2 regions of the Enterococcus sp. DIV1304_2 genome follow, and region 2 is predicted to be linked to the other one. Evidence: a T-box and tRNA genes for the amino acid it is inferred to sense, from the RefSeq annotation. Region 2 holds a T-box; the other holds one or more tRNA genes.
The links. A T-box is a leader RNA that pairs with one kind of tRNA and senses whether it is charged. The one in region 2 lies ahead of serS (serine--tRNA ligase), so its partner is inferred to be a tRNA-Ser.
Positions count from the first base shown of each region.

Region 1: it has a tRNA-Ser gene. The T-box ahead of serS (serine--tRNA ligase) is inferred to sense a tRNA for this amino acid. The anticodon was not compared.

Region 1 is NZ_CP187851.1:1,860,825-1,871,719, reverse strand. Features, by position in the region: gene IGJ14_RS08610 (TVP38/TMEM64 family protein) at 1-126, opposite strand, end outside; gene IGJ14_RS08605 (hypothetical protein) at 331-666, opposite strand; gene IGJ14_RS08600 (DUF1576 domain-containing protein) at 635-1,969, opposite strand; gene IGJ14_RS08595 (TetR/AcrR family transcriptional regulator) at 2,223-2,789, shown strand; tRNA gene IGJ14_RS08590 (tRNA-Ser) at 3,120-3,207, shown strand; gene IGJ14_RS08585 (hypothetical protein) at 4,024-4,587, opposite strand; gene asnB (asparagine synthase (glutamine-hydrolyzing)) at 5,239-7,134, shown strand; gene IGJ14_RS08575 (DUF2188 domain-containing protein) at 7,262-7,708, opposite strand; gene rpmG (50S ribosomal protein L33) at 7,926-8,090, shown strand; gene IGJ14_RS08565 (dihydrofolate reductase) at 8,173-8,664, shown strand; gene kdpA (potassium-transporting ATPase subunit KdpA) at 8,980-10,656, shown strand; gene kdpB (potassium-transporting ATPase subunit KdpB) at 10,672-10,895, shown strand, end outside.
Region 2 is NZ_CP187851.1:3,040,433-3,051,327, forward strand. Features, by position in the region: gene IGJ14_RS14000 (response regulator transcription factor) at 1-160, shown strand, start outside; gene IGJ14_RS14005 (sensor histidine kinase) at 147-1,352, shown strand; T-box leader at 1,378-1,590, shown strand; gene serS (serine--tRNA ligase) at 1,641-2,912, shown strand; gene guaB (IMP dehydrogenase) at 2,982-4,466, opposite strand; gene IGJ14_RS14020 (hypothetical protein) at 4,744-5,076, opposite strand; gene IGJ14_RS14025 (DUF1129 domain-containing protein) at 5,326-6,021, opposite strand; gene ychF (redox-regulated ATPase YchF) at 6,102-7,202, opposite strand; gene IGJ14_RS14035 (DUF951 domain-containing protein) at 7,211-7,402, opposite strand; gene IGJ14_RS14040 (ParB/RepB/Spo0J family partition protein) at 7,421-8,311, opposite strand; gene IGJ14_RS14045 (ParA family protein) at 8,298-9,065, opposite strand; gene rsmG (16S rRNA (guanine(527)-N(7))-methyltransferase RsmG) at 9,077-9,790, opposite strand; gene IGJ14_RS14055 (lipase family protein) at 10,077-10,895, opposite strand, start outside.

The DNA of each region.
Region 1 (10,895 bases), 1.2 Mb from region 2:
ACCTCTTAATGCGTTCAAATCTTTAAAGACGCCTAGATTAATAAAATAAATCGTAAGTGCAATTGAAAAACCAATACCGATGATCGATATAATATTCATTAATTTACGTGATACTGCAACGTTCATCCCTAGTCAACTCCTTCGAGGTTTTCATCTGATAATTGTATTTTACCTGAAAAGCGTAACTGCGCGCCACTATTTCAAGTGAGAAACAACAAACAATTTTGTAAGTTCAAACCAAGTATAGAGGATGAAACAAAATAAAACATCCATCTAGAGTCTTATTTACTTAATTTTATGATCTATAAAAGGTTCATGGCTATTTCACATTTAAATTCGGCGAAAAATCTTGATGTTTAAAATTGGCGAATCATACATGATTTCTACATCATCGATCAGATTCCCAAGTAATCGATAGGATTCTTGGCCATGAGAAGGGGTGCCTAGCAACTCGTGGTAATAGATCTCCATACTAGGATCTCTAGGTGTATTCAACAGTGAGGCCAATGTATTCAAATCTTTTGGCGGATTTTTTGTTGTTCCTTGGAATTCGATATATAGTCCTTCATCTGTATACTCTAAGCCAATACGAATCTCCTTGATCTCGTGTTCGTAAAGATACGTGAGAAATTCATCAATGATCCTCTTTGATAGTTCTTTTTCCATTTCCATGTGCGTTCTTTCCCTTCCCGGTAAACGTAAAATTTTCTAGGATAGGCACTAGTATACCAGCAATAAATCCCGTTGAAAACCCACTATTATATAGATTCAATCCTCCATGCAAGTTACTGAGATTATGGACAAGAGTAATATGTAAAAAGCCTGCAATCACTCCATAAACGCCGCCATAAAATCCACTGATCGGGGCAAGCCCTGTACCGAAAATCGCAGCTACGAGCATGGTCGTATCGGTCATATCATGCATCGTTCCTAATATTGAGGCAATGTAGATACCAATCAAAATCGGAAAACAATTTTTAACATGACTTCCGAATGAGCTGAAACCAGCCACTGAGATGATTCCTCCCACCACAGGCCCATTTAGCACACCACCGATCAGCAAGACGTAAGACATCAATAACAAGCCAACCAAGCCCATATTGATCAAGGTGGCGCCGATACCTGATGTGCCGATGAAATCTGTTGTTAGTTTTCCAGAAGACTCAAAGATTTCACGTAATCCTTTCAATTTGAATGCGTTAAAGAAGAAGCCACAAACAGCGGTTGATAAAAAGAATAAAAAGATGATCCAAGTCAATTCGTGGTGGTAATCAGTCGAAAGAATCGAGTGTACTTCGATCGAATAACTAAATTGCCGAAGAATACCTGTTACCAACATAGCAATCAACCCTGAAGTAAAACCAATATTATAAAGTGTAAAACCACGATGAAAGGTCAGAGTCTGAACAGCTAGGATCGGCAATAAAAAACCAACGATCAAACCGGCTAAATTACCCAAGAAAGCACCTTGAAGGATTGGTAAACCCATCCCGAACGTAATATAGCTGACAACTGGAGAGAGTGCACTACCAAATAAGCCAATCATTACATATTGAGAAAATGGTTTGTGCATAAAATAGGCATATAAATAAACACCGAGGATAATGGAGATGGAATTGTATAGATTTTTCCCAAAGAATGAAAAACCCGCGACAGTCAATATGGAAGCAAACATCGCACCATTCAACATGACTTTATGGCGATAGGCGAGTAACACAGAAGAGAGTGTAAGTAAGCCTACATTCATAAATGCGCTTCCAAATCCGCCTAAAGCAATATAATCAGTCAAGAGATTACTTGGAGAGGTCATGATGACCGTTAGTCCAACAAGATTATTTGTCAAAGAATCACTGAGCAAGCCAATAATCAAAAAAAACAATCCTGAAAAAATAAGGTAAAAATAGTTTTTCCTTTGAGAAATGATTCTTTTTTTAGGATGAATATAAATAACGTCACTTTTATTCTTCATTACACACCTTCTTTTCCTTTTTATTTAACTATAACTTGAAAGAAAACTTTAGGTCAACTTAAATTCAACACAAAATCAAAAATTGTAAGGGGAAACAAATTACGTAAAAAAATATTTAGAAAATTGAGAAAACCAATAAAAAACACATATATGCTTTAAAATATAACAATTTAGGTATATTATTTGCAAAAATTGATCAATATCGGTTAAAATAAAAGAACAGAGACTGTAGCATGAAGTGGGGGAGTTTATTATGAGAAGAAAAGTCTATACGAAGGATCAAATTCTGAAAGCTGCATATGAAGTTGTTGCTAAAGAAGGATTTAAAGGTTTCACTGCACGAAATATCGCGAAGAAGATGGGGATATCTACCCAACCGATTTACTTAGAGTTCAAAAATATGGAAGATTTAAAAAATACGCTATTAGATGTTATCTTCCAACAGTTAGAAGAAGAAGTGTTTCCTGTAGAGCGTACAGGAGATAAAATCATCGATTTAGGATTGAATTATATTTATTTCGCTAAGAAAAACCATAGCCTTTATATGGCTTTATATATCGATGAGCATGGAAATGGTCAAAAGATGCATGATTTTTCTTATAATTATTTCCGCAAGTTATTAAAAGAGGACGCCCGCTATAAAGATTTATCGGAAGAGTATATTGATGCGCTTCATACTGGTACTTGGGTAACCATCACTGGTATTGCTTCATTGATGTCTTCTAGTATTATGCATCCGACAGAAGAGCAAATCATTTCGATCATCAAAACGACGGTCGATTCTGTACTTGCAATTGAAAACCCAGAAAAAATACGTTAATTACAACAGCATGAGGTCGAGACAGAAGTGTTTAGCCTCTAGAAATAAGACGCCATCCACGAAAAATGTTCTTCAAATTTTTGTGGATGGCGCCTTATTTTTCGAAGAGGTTACTTCTACTGTTAACGCCGTTTCTTCGTTTTTTGGTGGTGCGAGAAGACGAATGTCCCGTAAGCTATTTTATTCCAATCCTGTAATTTGAAAAGTGTTTTCAAATTTAAACATAACAGTTATGGTATTTAAATGACCAGTTTACAAAACAAATAAGATGAACTGGAGTGCATAATACCTCTTGACATTTGTAGAAAAAAGATTAAAAATAGTAGGCATGGAAGGTTGGCAGAGTGGTAATGCACCGGACTCGAAATCCGGCGAACCGGCTAACACCGGCGCGCAGGTTCAAATCCTGTACCTTCCTTTTATACCAACGGTTAGACACGATTTAGATCGTGTCTTTTTTGTTGAATTTTTACCCTAGAATATTTTTTGACTCCCCTTTTGGTACTCCTTTTATCATTTTACATACTCATCTCATGTGATTTGTAAATTTACAAACACAGTCTATTTTATGTATAAAGAAAGTTCTCTATAAAAAGAAAGAAACAACAAGGGACAGCCTAGCTATCCCTTGAAAGTCAACCGTTATGGCAGTCTTTGCAACAGTAGCGACATCCATCGAAACTTTTGGATGTGTGGGTTGTGCTTGCTTTATGTAGGGCTTCTTCACATGTAGAAAATACGCCAATAAAAAGTGCATCCTCTGGACAATGCGTACATGAGATCACGTGGACTTCGTGATTTCCTCGATCATCTGTTTTTTTGTTAAAATAATAAATTGCCATCTATATCTACCATCCTGATTTATTTCAACGTCTTGTTCGTTGATAGTATAAATTATACGGGAAGGTTGAGTGATCATGAGGATTATTTTTTCGCTATGATGGAAGAGGTTGTTTAAAAAAAATCTTGCAATAAAAAGGATGGAAAAAAATTTATTATTAAAGTAGCGATTGCTAATCTTGATTTTTTTGTCGTTGAATCTCAAGTTATTGCTTTTTGTTGCTCGCAATAAAAAAATCAATTAGCTTCCTAGCTTGAGGAATAAATAATTTTTATTTAGAAGAAGATAAGCGCAGAAATCCAAACAACGGTGTAGTCTTTTTTGGTTTCTGCGCTTGTTTTCTTGTATTCAAGTAATCTGTTCTCTTTAAATATATTTTCTATTTATCTGAAATCAGCTAATATAGCCATGATTTTTTAGGGATTTTTGATGTTCGCAAGGTGTTCCGACGATCGTGAAAGGAGTTATTTTAGTCGTCGTCGTTTGCCCATTCCATTCATAGGCGTAATTTCTGCCGCTCCAATTCTTGTCGCAAGCGAAGCAGTGATATTCTACCTCTATTCTTCCAGTTGCGTCTTCTGCTTGAATCCAGCCGATAGACTGAGCGGTACCGTTCGTGATATTCGCTTGATTTAAATCCCAATCATAAGGATCTGAGCTAAATGCACTCAATGGTGTAGCAGGTGTATTCATTGCTTTTTCCAAAACTGGATCTTCTGTTTGCTTTTGTTCTGTAAGTGTTTGGTTTGCAAATGGTCGATTCTTTTCGCTTGTTGTTTCTGTTGTAGTTAATGAACGTTCGGTACTTTTTGTCTGTGAAGTATTCGTGGCTTCTTGAACTGCCGTATTTTGGATTTCTGGGGCAAATAAAGGAAATAGCATGATTCCTAACATAAATGCCCCAATAATAGTTGTTACCCCTAACAATATCCCCAATAGTACTTTTCCGATTTTCATGTTGATCCTTCCTAACTTTAAAATAAAATATGTTCTTAAATTGAGCATCTCCGAAATTCGTTTTTTCGTCAAGTGATTTGATAGCAGGTTACAGTTATTGTATATTGATTTTTATTACTTGAAATTTACCTATTATATAAAGTGAAGCAGGTAGTACAAAGAGTTACTCAGTTATTTTCAAATGTAATAAGAGGCAAATAAAAAGTTTTTTTAATATTGTGCCGAGTAGTTCTCGTTTCTACCAAACAGAATAACTGACTTTTTTTTCGCATGATGATTTTCTTACATGCCGACGTAAAAGACAGTGATGGATAAAAGGTATCCTATCAAAGCGCAAGTAAAGAAGATTTTAGATTGAAATAAAAAATGAAATCGCTTGTTATTTTGAAGATATACGTCTACAAAAATCTCCCTATTTATGAATAACATGAAATATTTGTAAACTATAGGAGAATCCAGTAGCTTCCTAGGATAAAACATGTTAAATTAATTGTTGAGTCTACTTTTTTTAAAGATAGAGATTTTTCATTTTTATTTGTTTTCATGTGACGAAATTGTAAGAGTGAAAATCATTCATTCTGGATGCCTTCCTGTGATAAGATTCATGTGGACATAATAATGGAATAGTAATTTTAGTAGGATGTGAAATAAATGTGCGGAATCGTAGGATTTGTTAATGACAAAGATAATAAAAAAGCAATCATCAATGACATGATGGATCGCATCATTCACCGCGGACCGAATAGTTCAGGTGAATACATTGATCGTGATGTGGCTTTGGGTTTTAGACGTCTAAGTATTATTGACTTAGAAGGGGGCACACAGCCCATTTACAATGAAGATCAAACAAAGATCATTATTTTTAATGGAGAAATCTACAACTATCAACCACTTAGAAAAGAATTGATCGACGCGGGTCACATTTTCAAAACCCATGCAGATACAGAAGTTTTACTGCATGGCTATGAAGAATGGGGCACTGAGTTATTGCAAAAAGTACGTGGAATGTTTGCTTTTGCGATTTGGGATAATGAGAAAAAAGAATTATTTGGTGCAAGAGACCATTTTGGGATCAAACCATATTATTATGCTGAAATGAACGGAACATTGATGTTTGGTTCTGAAATCAAGAGCTTCTTACCACATCCAGATTTCAATAAAGAATTAAATCGGGAAGCATTGAAACCATATATGACGTTCCAATATTCTCCTTTGAATGGTGAAACTTTCTTTAAAGGTGTCTATCGTTTGCCAGAAGGTCATTATTTCACTTACAAAGATGGCAAAATGGATATCCAACAGTATTGGGATGCGAACTTTGAAGAAAAGGGCACACAAAGCCGTCAAGAATGGATCGATCAAATTGATGAAACTGTGAAAGCATCGATCGAAGCACACACGATCAGTGATGTGGAAGTTGGCTCGTTCTTATCAAGTGGGGTCGATTCAAGTTATGTGACTTCTGTTTTGAAACCAGACCATTCATTCTCAATAGGCTTTGATGATAAAACCTATAATGAAGCAATCGAGGCGCGTAAATTAACAGAAATGCTTGACTTGGATAACACCGCAGCTGTCATTGATGGAGACATGTCCTTTAAGGCTTTCCCTTTGATCCAATACCATTTAGATGAACCGGATTCTAATCCATCTTGTGTACCGTTATATTTCTTAGCAAATCTTGCGGCACAAAGTGTACGAGTCGTTCAATCTGGTGAAGGGGCAGATGAATTATTTGCTGGCTATCAATCGTATGGCTTCCACACGAATTCAAAATTTATCCGAGTGATTGCCCAAGGATTGAAAAAATTACCTAAAGGAACGCGCTATAACTTAGGAAGAAAAATCGGTAAGATGCGTAATTTCCATGGTAGGATCCATTTATATGAATCATTAGCGCCTGCCAAAGAATATTTTATCGGGCATGCACGGATCTTTGAAGAAAACGAAGCAGCCAACCTGTTGACTCCAGAGTTTCAACAAGCCCCAACAGTCAAAGAAATCATGGCAGAACATTATGCGAAAACGGAAGGAATCCAAGACGAGATCAACAAGATGCAATATGTTGACTTACACCAATGGATGCCAAAAGATATTTTATTGAAAGCCGATAAACTTTCAATGGCAAGTTCACTGGAAGTGCGAGTACCATTACTAGATATCGAAGTGATGAAATTAGCACAACAGATCCCAAGCAAGTATTTATTGAATCAAAACAATACGAAAGATGTCTTTAGACAAGCTGCGAATAAGCATCTGCCTGAGGAATGGTCAAATCGTGTAAAACTTGGGTTCCCTGTACCGATCAAAGCTTGGCTTAAAGAAGAACATGGCTACCGCCAAGTAAAAGAATTATTTACAGCTGATTTTGCGAAAGAGTTCTTTGATCAAGCGAAAATCATCCAATTACTTGATGACCATCATGAAGGTAGAAGTGAAGAACAACGTAAGATTTGGACGATTTTCAGTTTCTTGACGTGGTACAAAGTTTATTTTGTGGATGAAACGATTCCTCAAGCTGAACCGATCCAATATGTAACAGTTTAGAAGGTAAAATATTTTTTCTAATGAATAAAAAAACGAAGAGTGCCGATCCATAATGGATAGACTCTTCGTTTTTTGTCGTAAATTGACATTGCTTGCTTTTTTAATCCAAACAAGCGATGAGGAACAATCAATAATGCACTTCTCGCTCGAATGTACCATCTTTTTTGTAGATCATTAAGGAAGTCTCTTTATTACGAGCTACTTCTTTGCCTTTTTCAACGGCTTCTTCCTTATGGTCGAAGTGATTGCTTGCTTTTTCAGCTCCTTTTGAGCGAACGATCCAGTGCTCCTCTTCAAACTTTACTTCGACTGTAGCATCTAATAATTTCGCCGCTCGTGGATTGCTATCATGCTTGTCATTTTTTTGTGGATTTTTCTCTTTTGAGAAAGCTTTCTTCTCTTTCTCATCTGCACTTTCAACCCATTCTTTCGCTTGACTGATCGCAATCGGGATTGCACGATCATCAGGATAGCCTTCATCTAAAAGCGCATTGCCGATATCGATTGCTTTCTTTTTCGTCAATTCTTCCAAGTTCTTCATGGCTGGTGGAAAATCTTTCATATTCCAAGGCATAGTTAACTCCTCCTAAAAGAATAATTGATTTTACTACTATAACAAGTGTAATCTCAACTTGGTAAAAAGAAAAATCATCTGTTTCAATTTTTGCTGTGCTTATTTTTTTCTCGTCAAGTAGAACTACTTAACAAAATCGTGAAAAAGGCTAGCAATCTGATAAAAATCATGGTAAGATAATCAAGTCTGAGAGTCATCTTAGAGGATTCTAGTATAAATGGGAGGGAAAATCATGCGCGTAAACATTACTTTAGAGTGTACTTCTTGTAAAGAACGTAACTACCTAACTAACAAAAACAAACGTAACAATCCTGATCGTTTGGAAAAGCAAAAATATTGCCCACGCGAACGTAAAGTTACTTTGCACCGCGAAACAAAATAATATGTCTAAAAAAGTTTGGGTCTGTACCCAAGCTTTTTTATTTTTAGTATAATCAAGTAGTAGATGAAAGGAGCGAGTCAAAATGTTTATTTCCATGTGGGCCCAAGACAAGAATGGATTGATCGGTAAAGATGGGTTATTGCCTTGGCGTTTGCCAAATGATATGCGTTTTTTCAGAGAACATACGGTGGATCGTTTATTAGTGATGGGGCGTAAAACATATGAAGGCATGGGCGATCTATCTCTTCCTTATCGCCACATCATCGTGTTGACTACCCAAGAAGATTTTGAGGTCAAAGAAAATGCAGAAGTCATGCATTCAATCGATGAATTATTGGCTTTTGCGGAGACTGTTTCAGAAGATATTTATGTTTCTGGTGGAAGTCGGATCTTTCAAGAACTATTGCCCCAGACTGGGATCATTTGGCGAACACTGATCGATGGTGAGTTTGAAGGAGATACGTATATTGGAGAAATCGACTTTAGTGATTTTGAACTAGCAGAAGAACATATCGGTATCACGGATCAAGAAAACCATTATGCCCATCGCTTCCAAAAATGGGTAAGAAAGTAAGCTCTGATCATTGATGCATAAAATGGAGGATTGAAAGAAATAAAGGGAGATGTTCAAGATCATGGGAGCATCTTTTTTTTGTCTTTTTTATAGAGAAACAGCTAAGTCAAGCGAGCGTTGCTCCTTAAGATTTAGCTGTTTTTTTGTGTTGTATAAAGAACATATAAAGAAATTTCTTGAATATTAACACTATCTTTATAGTCCTTTGTCTATGATGAAAACAAAGGAGAGGAAGAAAATGATCTTATTTTTAGGTTGTATCAGTATTATTTTGTTAGCTTATCTATTCTGGTTTTTATTTAAGGGGGAAGAGCAATGATGAGTGCAGTATTTCAAGGGTTGTTTTTCTTTTTTATTCTACTCGTTTTAGCCGCACCTCTTGGGTGGTACATCAAGTTGATCATGACAGGGGAAACACCAAAATATGTACGTTTCATCCAACCAATCGAACGCTTTTTTTATCAATTGATTGGTCCTGAGAGTCAAAAGAAAATGACGGCGAAGCGCTATTTAGCGCATGTGTTGGGTGTTGGAATCTGTTCTTTGCTATTTTTAACCGGATTATTGATGGTCCAAGGTTGGCTTCCTGGTAATAACGGCGTAGAAAATCTGTCATTTGATTTAGCCGTGAATACAGCTGTTAGTTTTGTGACAAATACCAACTGGCAAGCTTACGCAGGAGAAGTGACACTGTCGAATACGACGCAAATGTTTGGTTTGACTGTGCAAAATTTCCTGTCAGCAGCGGTTGGTTTAGCGGTTCTTTGTGCATTGATCCGCGGCATCATCCAAAGGAAATCAAGCCAACTGGGCAATTTTTGGCAAGATCTAGTACGTAGTTTGCTTTACATTTTTTTACCACTTTCATTAATTACTGCTGTACTTCTGATTTCCCAAGGCGTGGTTCAAACGTTTAGTCATGGGATGTCATACACTGGTCTATCTGGAGAATCTTTATGGTTGTATCTAGGACCTGTGGCCAGTCAAGTAGCCATCAAGCAATTAGGAACCAATGGTGGTGGATTTTTTGGTGCAAATTCCGCGCATCCATTTGAGAATCCGACGATCTTTTCTAATTTCATCGAGAATCTCGCCATCTTGTTGATACCTACTGCATTGATTTTTGCTTTCGGCTATTGGGTCAAAGAATGGAAACAAGGTCGAACGATTTTGATCGTTTCGTTTGTTTTTCTTTTTGCAGCTTTTGTAGGTGTAGCAATTAGTGAATATCATGGGCCCGCTTTTACGGATGTACTGGGTTCACTGAATATGGAAGGAAAAGAAGTACGTTTTGGTGTGGGTTGGTCAAGCTTATGGGCTGTTAGCACAACAGCGGCATCGAATGGATCAGTCAATGCAATGTTGGACAGTTTTACGCCTCTCGGTGGTGGTATTCCGCTTTTCTTGATGCAATTAGGGGAGATCATCTTTGGAGGTGTGGGTAGTGGATTATATGGCATGTTGGCATTTCTACTACTGACGGTTTTTATCGCTGGGCTACTTGTCGGTCGTACGCCAGAATATTTAGGCAAGAAAATCGAAGCTTTCGATATCAAGATGGCTAGTTTAGTGATTTTGACGCCAGTATTATTGACGTTGTTTGGTACGATGGCAGTTTCACTGCATCCTGATGTTTTAACTTGGTTGACCAATAAAGGTCCCCATGGATTTAGTGAGTTGCTATATAATGTGACTTCTTTAGCAAATAATAACGGGAGTGCATTTGGTGGGTTGACGGCAGATACACCGTTTCTAAATCTTTTAGGAAGTGTCTTGATGTTGTGCTCTCGCTACATTCCGATCGTTGCTATTTTGTTCTTGGCTGAAAACATGGGAAGGAAGAAAACCATCGCGATCAATGATGGAACACTTTCAACAACGAATGGCACATTCATCTCCATGTTGATGATCGTTATCCTTGTTGTCGGAGCATTGAGCTTTTTACCAGCGTTGGCATTAGGTCCGATCGCTGATCATTTTACCTTAAGTTAGAAGGAGTAAAATCAAATGAAAACTATTTATGTATGGGCAATCAAAGAAGCCTTTGTCAAATTAGACCCAAGACAACAAATCAAAAACCCAGTGATGTTCATGGTCTACATCGGAGCGATCTTAGCGACGATCCTTTGTTTTGAACAAACAACCGTGCCTTTATGGTTTACTATAACGATCACCTCTTTGTTATGGATCACTTTGTTGTTTGCAAATTTTGCCGAAGCAGTGGCAGAAGG
Region 2 (10,895 bases):
TGAGATCTTTGAACGTGTCTGGAAACAAGAAAGTATCGTTTCTGCTAAAACAGTAATGGTTCATGTTAGTCATCTAAGAGATAAAATTGAAGAAGCAACTGGCGGAGAAAAAGTCATTCAAACCGTTTGGGGAGTGGGCTATAAAATTGATGCAAGATAAAAAAGTGATCGAAAAACGACGCCGGATCAATCTGACATCTAAAGAAATCAGTGAATTATTAGCAGAAGGAATCATTACGATCATCCTTCTGCTTCTATTGAATGTAGCGATGTTGGTCATTATCAGTTCGATCATCAGTAGTTCACCTTCTTTGACAAACGCTATTTGGGATTCTAAAAATATCTTTGCCCAGCGTTTAGATAGTGATTTGTTTTGGAATGGTCGAAACTTCATTTTTCCTGTGTTCTTTCTATTAGATGTTGGTGTATTATACTGGCGATTGATTCGTCGCTACCGACAAATGCAATTGCGACACATTATTAGTGAATTGCATTATATCGCTAATGGCAATTATGACCATCGTATCCCTTTCGAATTAAGCGGCGATCTTAGTCGTGTAGTCAAAAGTATCAATGGCTTAGTGGACAGTACGGTAGCGGCGATTGAAGACGAACGTAAAATCGAAAAATCAAAAGACGAACTGATTACAAACGTCAGTCATGATATTCGCACACCTTTAACATCAATTATTGGCTATTTAGGTCTTATTGAAGATGGTCAATATCAAACAGAAGAAGATTTGTTGAAATATACTCACACTGCTTATGTCAAAGCGAAACAAATGAAATCATTGGTAGAAGATCTGTTCGAGTATACCAAGGTACGTCAGCCGGCGGTTCCTGTGAATTTTTCTGCATTTGATTTGATCCAATTGATTGAACAATTGGCAGCTGATTTTGAACTAGAAGCTTCTAAAAAGGATATTCAAATTTTTGTTGAATCTCCAATCAATTCACTGATCATGGATGGTGATACCGAAAAGTTGGTTCGCGTATTCAATAATTTATTAACCAATGCCCTAAAATATGGCAAAGGAGCTACTAAAATCATCATTGAAATTGAACAACTTGGTTCAGAAGTCATCGTTGTTGTCAAAAACAATGGTGCCATGATTCCTCAACAAGCCATTGACAATCTATTTGATCGATTTTACCGCGTGGAAGAATCCCGTTCACAAGAAACTGGCGGGACAGGGCTTGGTCTAGCCATTGCACAAAGTATCGTAGCATTGCACGGTGGCTATATCTATGCGAAGTCAGATCAAGATTGGACGTCTTTTATCATGCATTTCCCGCTTAAAAAAAATGAAAAGTTAGTCGGCAATCTGACAGAACATATTGACGGAAACTAAATTTTTCGCTATTCTTAGAATACAAATAGAAGAAAACAGTGAACCCAGTACATTTTATTTTTTTCAAGAGAGCTGATGGTTGGTGCAAATCAGTAAAAAATAATTTCGAAGTTCCAGTTCACCCAATGTGCCTTTCGAAATAAGAATGGTCGGCAACAGCCGTTATCTGTTTACAAGTGCAGTCTCTACAGACTGAACTTGGGTGGTACCGCGAAACTCAAACCAGTTCGTCCCAAGATATTTCTTTGGATGAGCTGGTTTTTTTTATATAAAAAAGGAGGAAAAGTAATGTTAGATATTAAAATGATCCGTCAAAATGTTGATTATGTACAAGAAAAATTAACGTCACGTGGCGTTAAAAAAGAAATCTTAGCGGAGTTCGTGGAGTTAGATGAATCTCGTAGAAAATTGTTGGTTGAAAGTGAAGAATTGAAGAAATACCGTAATGATGTATCTGCTGAAATCGCCCAATTAAAGCGTAATAAAGAAGATGCAACTGCGAAGATCGCTGAAATGAAAGAAGTCGGTGGGAAAATCAAAGCACTAGACGAAGAAGTCGCACAAGTTGATGAAAAATTACAACAAATCGCTACAACTCTCCCTAATTTACCTCATGATTCTGTGCCGGTGGGTAAAGATGAAGAGGATAACGTGGAAGCTCGTCGCTGGAGTGAACCTCGTCAATTTGCTTTTGAACCAAAACCTCACTGGGAAATTGCTGAAAATCTAGGTATTCTTGATTTTGAACGTGGGGCAAAAGTATCAGGAAGCCGCTTTGTTTACTATAAAGGATTAGGTGCTCGCTTAGAACGTGCCCTTTATAATTTTATGTTAGATCAACACGTCTATGAACATGGCTATACTGAAATGATGACACCTTACGCTGTAAACAGCCAAGCTATGTTTGGTACTGGTCAATTTCCTAAATTTAAAGAAGATGTTTTCCAATTAGCTGATACAGATTTAACTTTGATCCCAACAGCTGAAGTTCCTTTAACAAACTACTACAGCAATGAAATCTTAGCAAAAGAAGATTTACCTGTTTACTTCACTGCACTTAGCCCAGCATTCCGTTCAGAAGCAGGTAGTGCCGGTCGTGATACTCGTGGATTGATTCGTCTTCATCAGTTCAATAAAGTAGAAATGGTGAAATTCGCTGATGCAGAACATTCATATGAAGAACTTGAAAAAATGACCGCTGACGCAGAGGACATTTTGAAAAAATTACACTTACCTTACCGTGTTATGACATTATCAACTGGAGATATGGGCTTTTCAGCAGCGAAAACGTACGATTTAGAAGTATGGATCCCTGCACAAGATACGTATCGTGAAATCAGTTCTTGCTCAAACTGTGAAGATTTCCAAGCGCGCCGTGCGATGATCCGTTACCGAGATGCAGATGGAAAAATCCATTATGCACATACACTGAATGGTTCTGGTTTAGCAGTTGGCCGTACGGTTGCTGCCATCCTTGAAAACTATCAAAATGAAGATGGTTCAGTCACAGTTCCAGAAGTACTCGTGCCTTACATGGGGAACCTAAAAGTAATCAAATAAACAATAAAGCAGCTAAGTGATTCGTTGGCACGAATTGCTTAGCTGCTTTTTTTTGATCAAGAAGTTTGATTATGATTCTACAGAATAGTTTGGTGCTTCTTTCGTAATTTGTACATCATGTGGATGAGATTCTTTCAGCCCACTGCCACTCATTTGAATGAACTGTGCATCATCTCTTAATTGTTTTAGGTTTGCAGAGCCAACATAACCCATTCCAGATTTTAAGCCACCGATCATTTGGAAGAGAATATCTGCTACGCTTCCTTTGTATGCTACGCGGCCTTCAATACCTTCTGGCACTAACTTATTGGCTTCATTCGTGCCACCTTGGAAGTAACGGTCTTTTGAGCCTTTTTCCATGGCGCCTAATGAACCCATTCCACGATATGTCTTGAAGCGACGACCTTGATAGATTTCAAATTCACCTGGAGATTCATCGGTTCCTGCCAACATACTACCTAACATAACCGCATGTCCACCCGCTGCTAAAGCTTTGACGATATCACCAGAATATTTGATCCCACCATCTGCAATAATGGTTTTTCCATATTGGCGCGCAACTGAAGCTGCATCGTAAATGGCTGTTAATTGGGGAACACCCACACCAGCTACCACACGTGTCGTACAAATCGAACCAGGTCCGATACCTACTTTCACCACGTCAACACCAACATCGTATAACGCTTTTGTTGCTTCTGCTGTTGCCACATTACCGGCAATCAACGTTGCATCTTTGAAGGTTGTACGAATTTCTTGGATTTTACGGATCACGCCCGCACTATGTCCATGAGCTGTATCGATGACGATAGCATCTGCGCCAGCATCAAGTAACGCTTGGGCACGCTCAAATGTGTCACTCGTCACACCAACTGCTGCAGCTACCAACAAACGACCATGTTCATCTTTTGCTGCATTTGGAAACTCGATTACTTTTTCGATATCTTTGATCGTGATCAAACCACTTAATCGACCTGCATCATCAACGATCGGTAGTTTTTCGATTTTATGTTGTTGTAAGATTTTTTCTGCATCTTTTAGAGAAGTGCCTACTGGGGCTGTTACTAAGTTTTCTTTTGTCATGACTTCGCTGATTTCGATATGGAAGTCTGTAACAAAACGCATATCACGGTTTGTAATGATTCCTACTAATTTGCGGTTTTCCAATGTTTCGACGATTGGAACTCCACTGATACGGTATCTGCTCATTAATTCTTCAGCATCTGCGACCAAGTGTTGTGGTGTCAAGAAGAATGGGTCAATGATTACACCACTTTCAGAACGTTTCACTTTACGTACTTCGTCTGCTTGTTCGCTGATTGTCATGTTTTTATGGATGACACCTAGACCACCCTGTCTTGCCATAGCAATCGCCATTTTGCTGTCAGTAACTGTATCCATACTTGCACTGATGATAGGAATATTCAATTTGATATTTTTTGCTAATTGTACACTCATATCCACTTCGTTTGGTAACACGTGACTTTCTGCTGGTATCAATAAGACATCATCAAAAGTAAATCCTTTTTTCGTGAACTTTGTTTCCCAGTTGGACATTTTTAGTACCACTCCTCTTGTTTAGTTTATCTACTAAAATAATCGATTTTCTTTTGTAAGTCAACAACTTCTACTAATCCCTTGTTTTTTCTAAGGAACTACTCAGTGAATCCTAAAAAAAGAACGTACCAGCATAATGAAGCGTCTCCTAATGTTTGATCAAGATCAAATGTTAGTTAGCGCTTTCGTCTTACACTGCACGTTCTTTTTTCTTACTCAATATTTTTACTAAACTGAAACGAGTACACTTCAAGAAAGAAAAGATGCGATTCACTTTTTAAACATTTGCTTCGATCGATTCTTTGATCTTTTCAATCTCATTCAAATAATATAGTTTATAGGGAATGCTTAAGCCTTTTTTCTTCGTCTCTTCGTCAAGATACTTTTCATCGACATCGGTATACACAAATAAATCAGCAGTTAGTGTCTCTGGGTTTCTTGTATTATAGCTAATGAAATCCAGCTCGATTTCTGGTCCTAAAACAGACCGCATTTCTTTTTGAAACTTTCTTCCATGCCCAAGAATAAATTGTCCAGTTTTGATTCCGGCATAACCAAACAGAGGCACTCCGTCAGCATTGATAGAAAATATCCATTTGACTTTTTTCATATTCATTCACCCCTCATCGTTTAACTATCTCGCTCAACATGTTTTATAACATCAGTGATTATCTCTATTATTTGATAATAACACTCTTTTATTATTTTTTATAATAATAAAAGAGTGTTTTGAGATCATGGTCGTCACTGTCAAATCAATAGAAATAAACAATAAAAAAGAGAACGGGCAGCGTAATGCTAACACATTCTCTTCTTTATTGTTCGTCTCGTAAGTCACATAATTTCTAAGTCCAATAAATTATCTTCTTGGAACAGAAAGACTGCCAACGATGCCATATTTTTTCTTTAAATAGTAACGCAACGCAAGAGCTGCTGCACCGATGATGATGATCACTACTGGATCTAATAACGGGTTAACGATTGGTGGCAACAAGGTTGTTGCTGAAAAAGCAATGACCCAGATCAATGTCGTTCCACCCAAAATCAACAAGGTTTTACCCATTCCAGGTTTTTTACTACGATCAGCACCTGGATACTCATACTGGTAAATATACTTGTACATCAAGTAAAAGACCCATCCACCAATAGCTGAACCTAGTACAAGTGTGGTGATTCCATAAGCAGGCGTTGTTTCACGTGAAAACAATCCAGTGATTGCGATCATGACACTCAATAATCCGAGTAAGAGTAATGTATTGTCCAACCACATCAACGTTGGTGTCGAAGAAGTTTTCACTTCAACCGGTTTATTGATGATTGCTTCTGTTCTTTCAGATACCGTTCCAAATAATTGGCGGGCTGTTTTCCCACCTTTTTGTTCGGATACTAAAACGGGTAACATCTCATGCAAAGCCGTTACTTTTTCTTCTTCTGATAAATTCGCTGCTTCTAGCGACTTCTTTAAGTCAAAAATATATTGTTGATTACGTTTTGTTAGTTGTTCTTCTAACTGCGCATTTTCTTTTACGATTTCGCGTAACTGTTCTGCTTCCATTATTTTACAGTCCTCCTTAGACGCTGACGGTTGTCACAAAAGACATTTTAACATATCACATACACCGTATGATAGCCTTTTTATACATTAAAACGGAATAACATAACGTCGCCATCTTGAACGACATAGTCTTTCCCTTCTAATCGTACACGTCCGGCTTCTTTCGCTGCGTGCATCGTTCCGTATTGGTCTAAATCTTCAAATGAGACTGTTTCTGCACGGATAAAGCCACGTTCAAAATCGGTATGGATGATTCCTGCAGCTTGTGGCGCTTTGATTCCTTTTTTGAACGTCCACGCACGAACTTCTTGTTCACCTGCTGTAAAGTATGTTGCTAATCCTAATAGGTCATACGCCGCACGAATCAATTGATCCAACCCTGACTCTTCAATGCCTAATGCTTCAAGAAACTCTGCTTTATCTTCGTCATCCAGCTCAGCAATTTCTTCTTCTGCTCTGGCGCTAACGACAATCACTTCTGCGTTTTCTTCTGCAGCAAAATTGCGGACTGCTTGAACATATTCATTCGCATCTGCATTTGCTACTTCATCTTCTGCCACATTCGCCACATACAAGATCGGTTTTGTTGTTAACAAGAATAAAGATTTAACGATTTTTTGTTCTTCTTCTGTAAATTCGATCGAACGTGCTGAACGTCCATCTTCTAATACTGGTTTGATTTTCTCTAACACCGCTAATTCAGCGACTGCATCTTTATCTTTTGTTTTTGCAATTTTTGCCACACGTGTATAGCGCTTCGTCACTGACTCTAAATCTGCTAAGACAAGCTCTAGATTGATCGTATCGATATCTGCTAAAGGATCGACACGTCCTTCTACGTGTGTGATGTTGTCATCGTCAAAACAACGAACGACATGACAGATTGCATCTACTTGTCGAATATGACTTAAAAATTGGTTTCCTAATCCTTCACCTTTACTTGCCCCCTTAACGATTCCAGCAATATCTGTAAATTCAAAGGTTGTTGGTACAGTTTTCTTTGGTTTTACTAATTCTGTTAAACGTTGTAAACGCCAATCAGGTACTTCAACCATTCCAATATTTGGATCAATAGTCGCAAAAGGATAGTTGGCAGCCTCTGCTCCCGCCTTTGTAATTGCATTGAACAAAGTTGATTTTCCTACGTTGGGTAAACCCACAATTCCAGCAGTTAATGCCATAAATTCATTCACTCTTTCTCTACATTTTTTTCAAGTACTTTTTTCATTTTTTTCTCAAATTCTCGACGGGTCATCATCACGATATGACCGCAATTCATACATTTGATTTTGATATCAGCGCCCATTCGGATGATCTCCCAACGGTTCGTTTGACAAGCATGAGGTTTTTTCATTTCTACGATATCATGTAAGTCGTACATAACATAGCCTCCCTCTGTTTATTCTTCATCAAATTGAATATTTAGAATATCAAGAATTCTAGTTAAATCATTTTGTGAAAGATATTCGATTTCGATTTTACCTTTCCCATTCTTTTCTTGGATGGCGACACTTGTTCCAAATTTATCCATCAAGCGATCTTCACTCTCACGGATATAATACGGTTTTTCCTTTGCTAAACGTGGGATTTTTTTCTTTTCTTGCCCATCATTTTGATTCAGCTCGGAAACAATCTGCTCTAATTGTCGAACCGTTAGATTTTCTGTGACGACACGATTGGCTAATTTTAATATCAATTGTTTATTTTTTAATCCAAGTAACGTACGAGCTTGTCCCATAGATAATCGTTGATCTTGGACCATTTCTTTCACTAAATCAGGCAATGTCAATAAACGCAAATAGTTTGCGATATAAGGACGACTTTTCCCTAAACGACTTGCGACTTCAGCTTGTGTCAACTTTAAGTTCTTCATCAACATCTCGTAAGCTTCTGCTTCTTCTAAAGGATTCAAGTCTTCACGTTGTAAGTTTTCTAAAACTGCAACTTGCATCATCGCTTCTTCGTCGAAATCTCTGACAATTGCAGGAATCGTTTCTTTGCCAGCTAACTTAGACGCCCGGAAACGACGTTCACCTGCGATGATCTCATAACCTTTCACCGACGAACGACGAACAATGATCGGTTGAAAGACGCCGGAGTACTCGATCGAGTTCGCTAATTCTTGCAATGATACTTCTTCAAATGTTTTACGTGGTTGATACGGATTAGGACGCAATTCGTTTAGTGGCAACTGAATAACAGTTTCATCTTTCACGTTGACTGTTTCTAAATTTTCCAAATCTTGAAACAGCGCGTCGATTCCCCGACCTAGTCCTTTACTTTTCTTCACGATCGACCACTTCCTTTGCTAATGCTTGATACACTTCAGCGCCTCTGGAACGCGGATCATAATCAATGATAGGTTTTCCATGACTTGGTGCCTCTGACAAACGAATGTTTCGAGGAATCACTGTGTCATACACTTTTTCACGGAAATACTTCCGTACTTCTTCCACCACTTCATTCCCTAGATTCGTTCGAGCGTCATACATCGTCAATAACACGCCTTCGATTTCCAATTCAGGGTTGAAGTGTTTTTGTACCAAGCGAACAGTATTCAGCAGTTGACTTAACCCTTCTAACGCATAGTATTCACACTGCACAGGGATCAAAATCGAATCACTTGCAGTAAATGAGTTGATGGTTAGATGACCTAAAGATGGCGGACAATCAATTAAAATGTAGTCATACTGATCGTTGACTTCAGCCAGTGAACTTTTTAAACGTGATTCTCTTGCCATCATTGAGGTCAATTCAATTTCCGCTCCCGCTAATTGAAGAGTGGCAGGCACAATACTCAAGTTTTCATGTTCAGTAGCAATTGTCGCTTCAGCAATTGGTAACTCATTGACTAATACATCATAAATATCTTGTGTCACATCAGGTTTACGAATGCCTACTCCGCTAGTGGCATTTCCTTGTGCATCCATATCTACTAGCAACACTTGTTTACCTAAACTGGCTAAACAAGCACCTAGATTTACAGTTGTCGTTGTTTTACCAACGCCGCCTTTTTGATTTGCAACGGATATAATTTGTGCCATCTCTTCTCCTCCTACTTGATTGGTTGCTTATTCGGCAACCCAGGTTTTCTTGGATACTTCTTCGGTGTTGGTTTCTTCTTCTGTATAATCAGAATGTGGCGTTTGTCCGAGATTTTAGGTAGTTCAATTGCTTGCTCTCCGATAAATTTACCACCTAATTGCGCAATCGCTGGTTTCGCTTCTGCCAATTCTTCTTCGCTTTTCGCAGCTTTCAGTGCATAGAAATAGCCCTCTTGTTTCACTAATGGTAAACACAGTTCCGTCAATACATTCAAACGTGCCACTGCACGAGCAGTCACAAAATCAAATGATGCACGGAATTGCGGATTTTGCCCAAATGTTTCTGCACGATCATGATAAAGAGATGCATCGATTTCTAATTGATTCGTTAACTCAGTTAAAAAAGTGATTCGCTTATTCAAGGAATCAACAATCGTTATTTGTAACTCAGGAAAAGCAATTTTTAAAGGAATACTTGGGAACCCAGCTCCTGAGCCGACGTCACATAAAGTCAGGCCAGTTGAAAAATCAACATCAAATGCCAATGTCAATGAATCATAAAAGTGTTTTAAGTAAACCTCTTCTCGATCAGTGATCGCCGTCAAATTCATTTTTTCATTCCACTCGACTAATAAATGAAAATAACGGTCAAACTGCGCCATTTGCTTATCTGATAAATGAATGTCTTTTTCTGCCAAGACTTGGCGAAATTCTTCTGGTGTCATAATTTGTCCTTTCATTGTGAAACAGCTAATTGTTTCACAGAATCTCTTCCTACTTTAACGCAAAATGAGCTGAGTTGCAATCTTTCTATATATAAATTTAAAGGAGGTTATGCCAAATTCGGAAGTAGGTAAATTCTACTTCTAAAATAAAAAAATAATCAGCCCTCGGACAACACAAAAAGAGTGTTCTGCCCGTTGCTCACACTCCTTTATTTTCTATTATTTAGTTAGACAACAGTCACTTCTCAATAGGGCCTTTATCGATCGTTCACTTTTGTAGCAAGTGTTAGAACAATTGATTCGCTAATTCTTTGTCCTGAGCCACCATTTCATTAATCTTTTGGGTAATTTCATCGGCGAGTGTTTGAAACTGTTCTGACATCTGATCAATTTGGCGAATCTTATCTCTAAATTCCTGTGTTGGTTCATCGACAATCTCCCATTTTGTACAATCCACTTCGGCTAATGTTTCAATTACCTCGTTATAAGTTAAATGCGGCGTATAATTGCGTATTCTTCTCAACCAGTCATTCCATAACTCTTCCAACTCCGTGATCCCGTTTTGGTAAATCACGCGAACATTGCCCATCGCCTCATCAAATTTACTTGCTGCGGTCCGTACGACAGCCAATGCTTGGCTATCCTCTAAATAAATTTTTTCTGACCGAGAAAGTCCGCCACCACTTGCAGTCAGCTTCTGCTGTAACTCTTTTAAGGTCAAGAATTCTTTGATTTGAACCTTGAGCCACTCATTTTCTTCTTTCAAACGCTTGATTTCATCTAGCGTATGTTCGCCACTGACTGCTAGTAGTTTGATCGTTGCTTCGTTTTCAAAAAGTGTTTGTTGCCACAAAGTTGGGGCTAAAAATATCCCCCCATTGCCATCAACGTATACGATGATCTGGCCATGCTTATCGATATAATTTCCCTCTTCATCCGTTCTGAATTGATCCAGCGAATGGCCAAATGTTTCCCAGCCCGAATTATCGATTCCAAAACTATTGATTGGAAGCATCCCTTTCCCACCAGTGAAAAGCCCACTCGTGACGACATCCGAAGTGTCGTAGATATTGATCAGGGTACCGGGATGATTATCAAATAATGC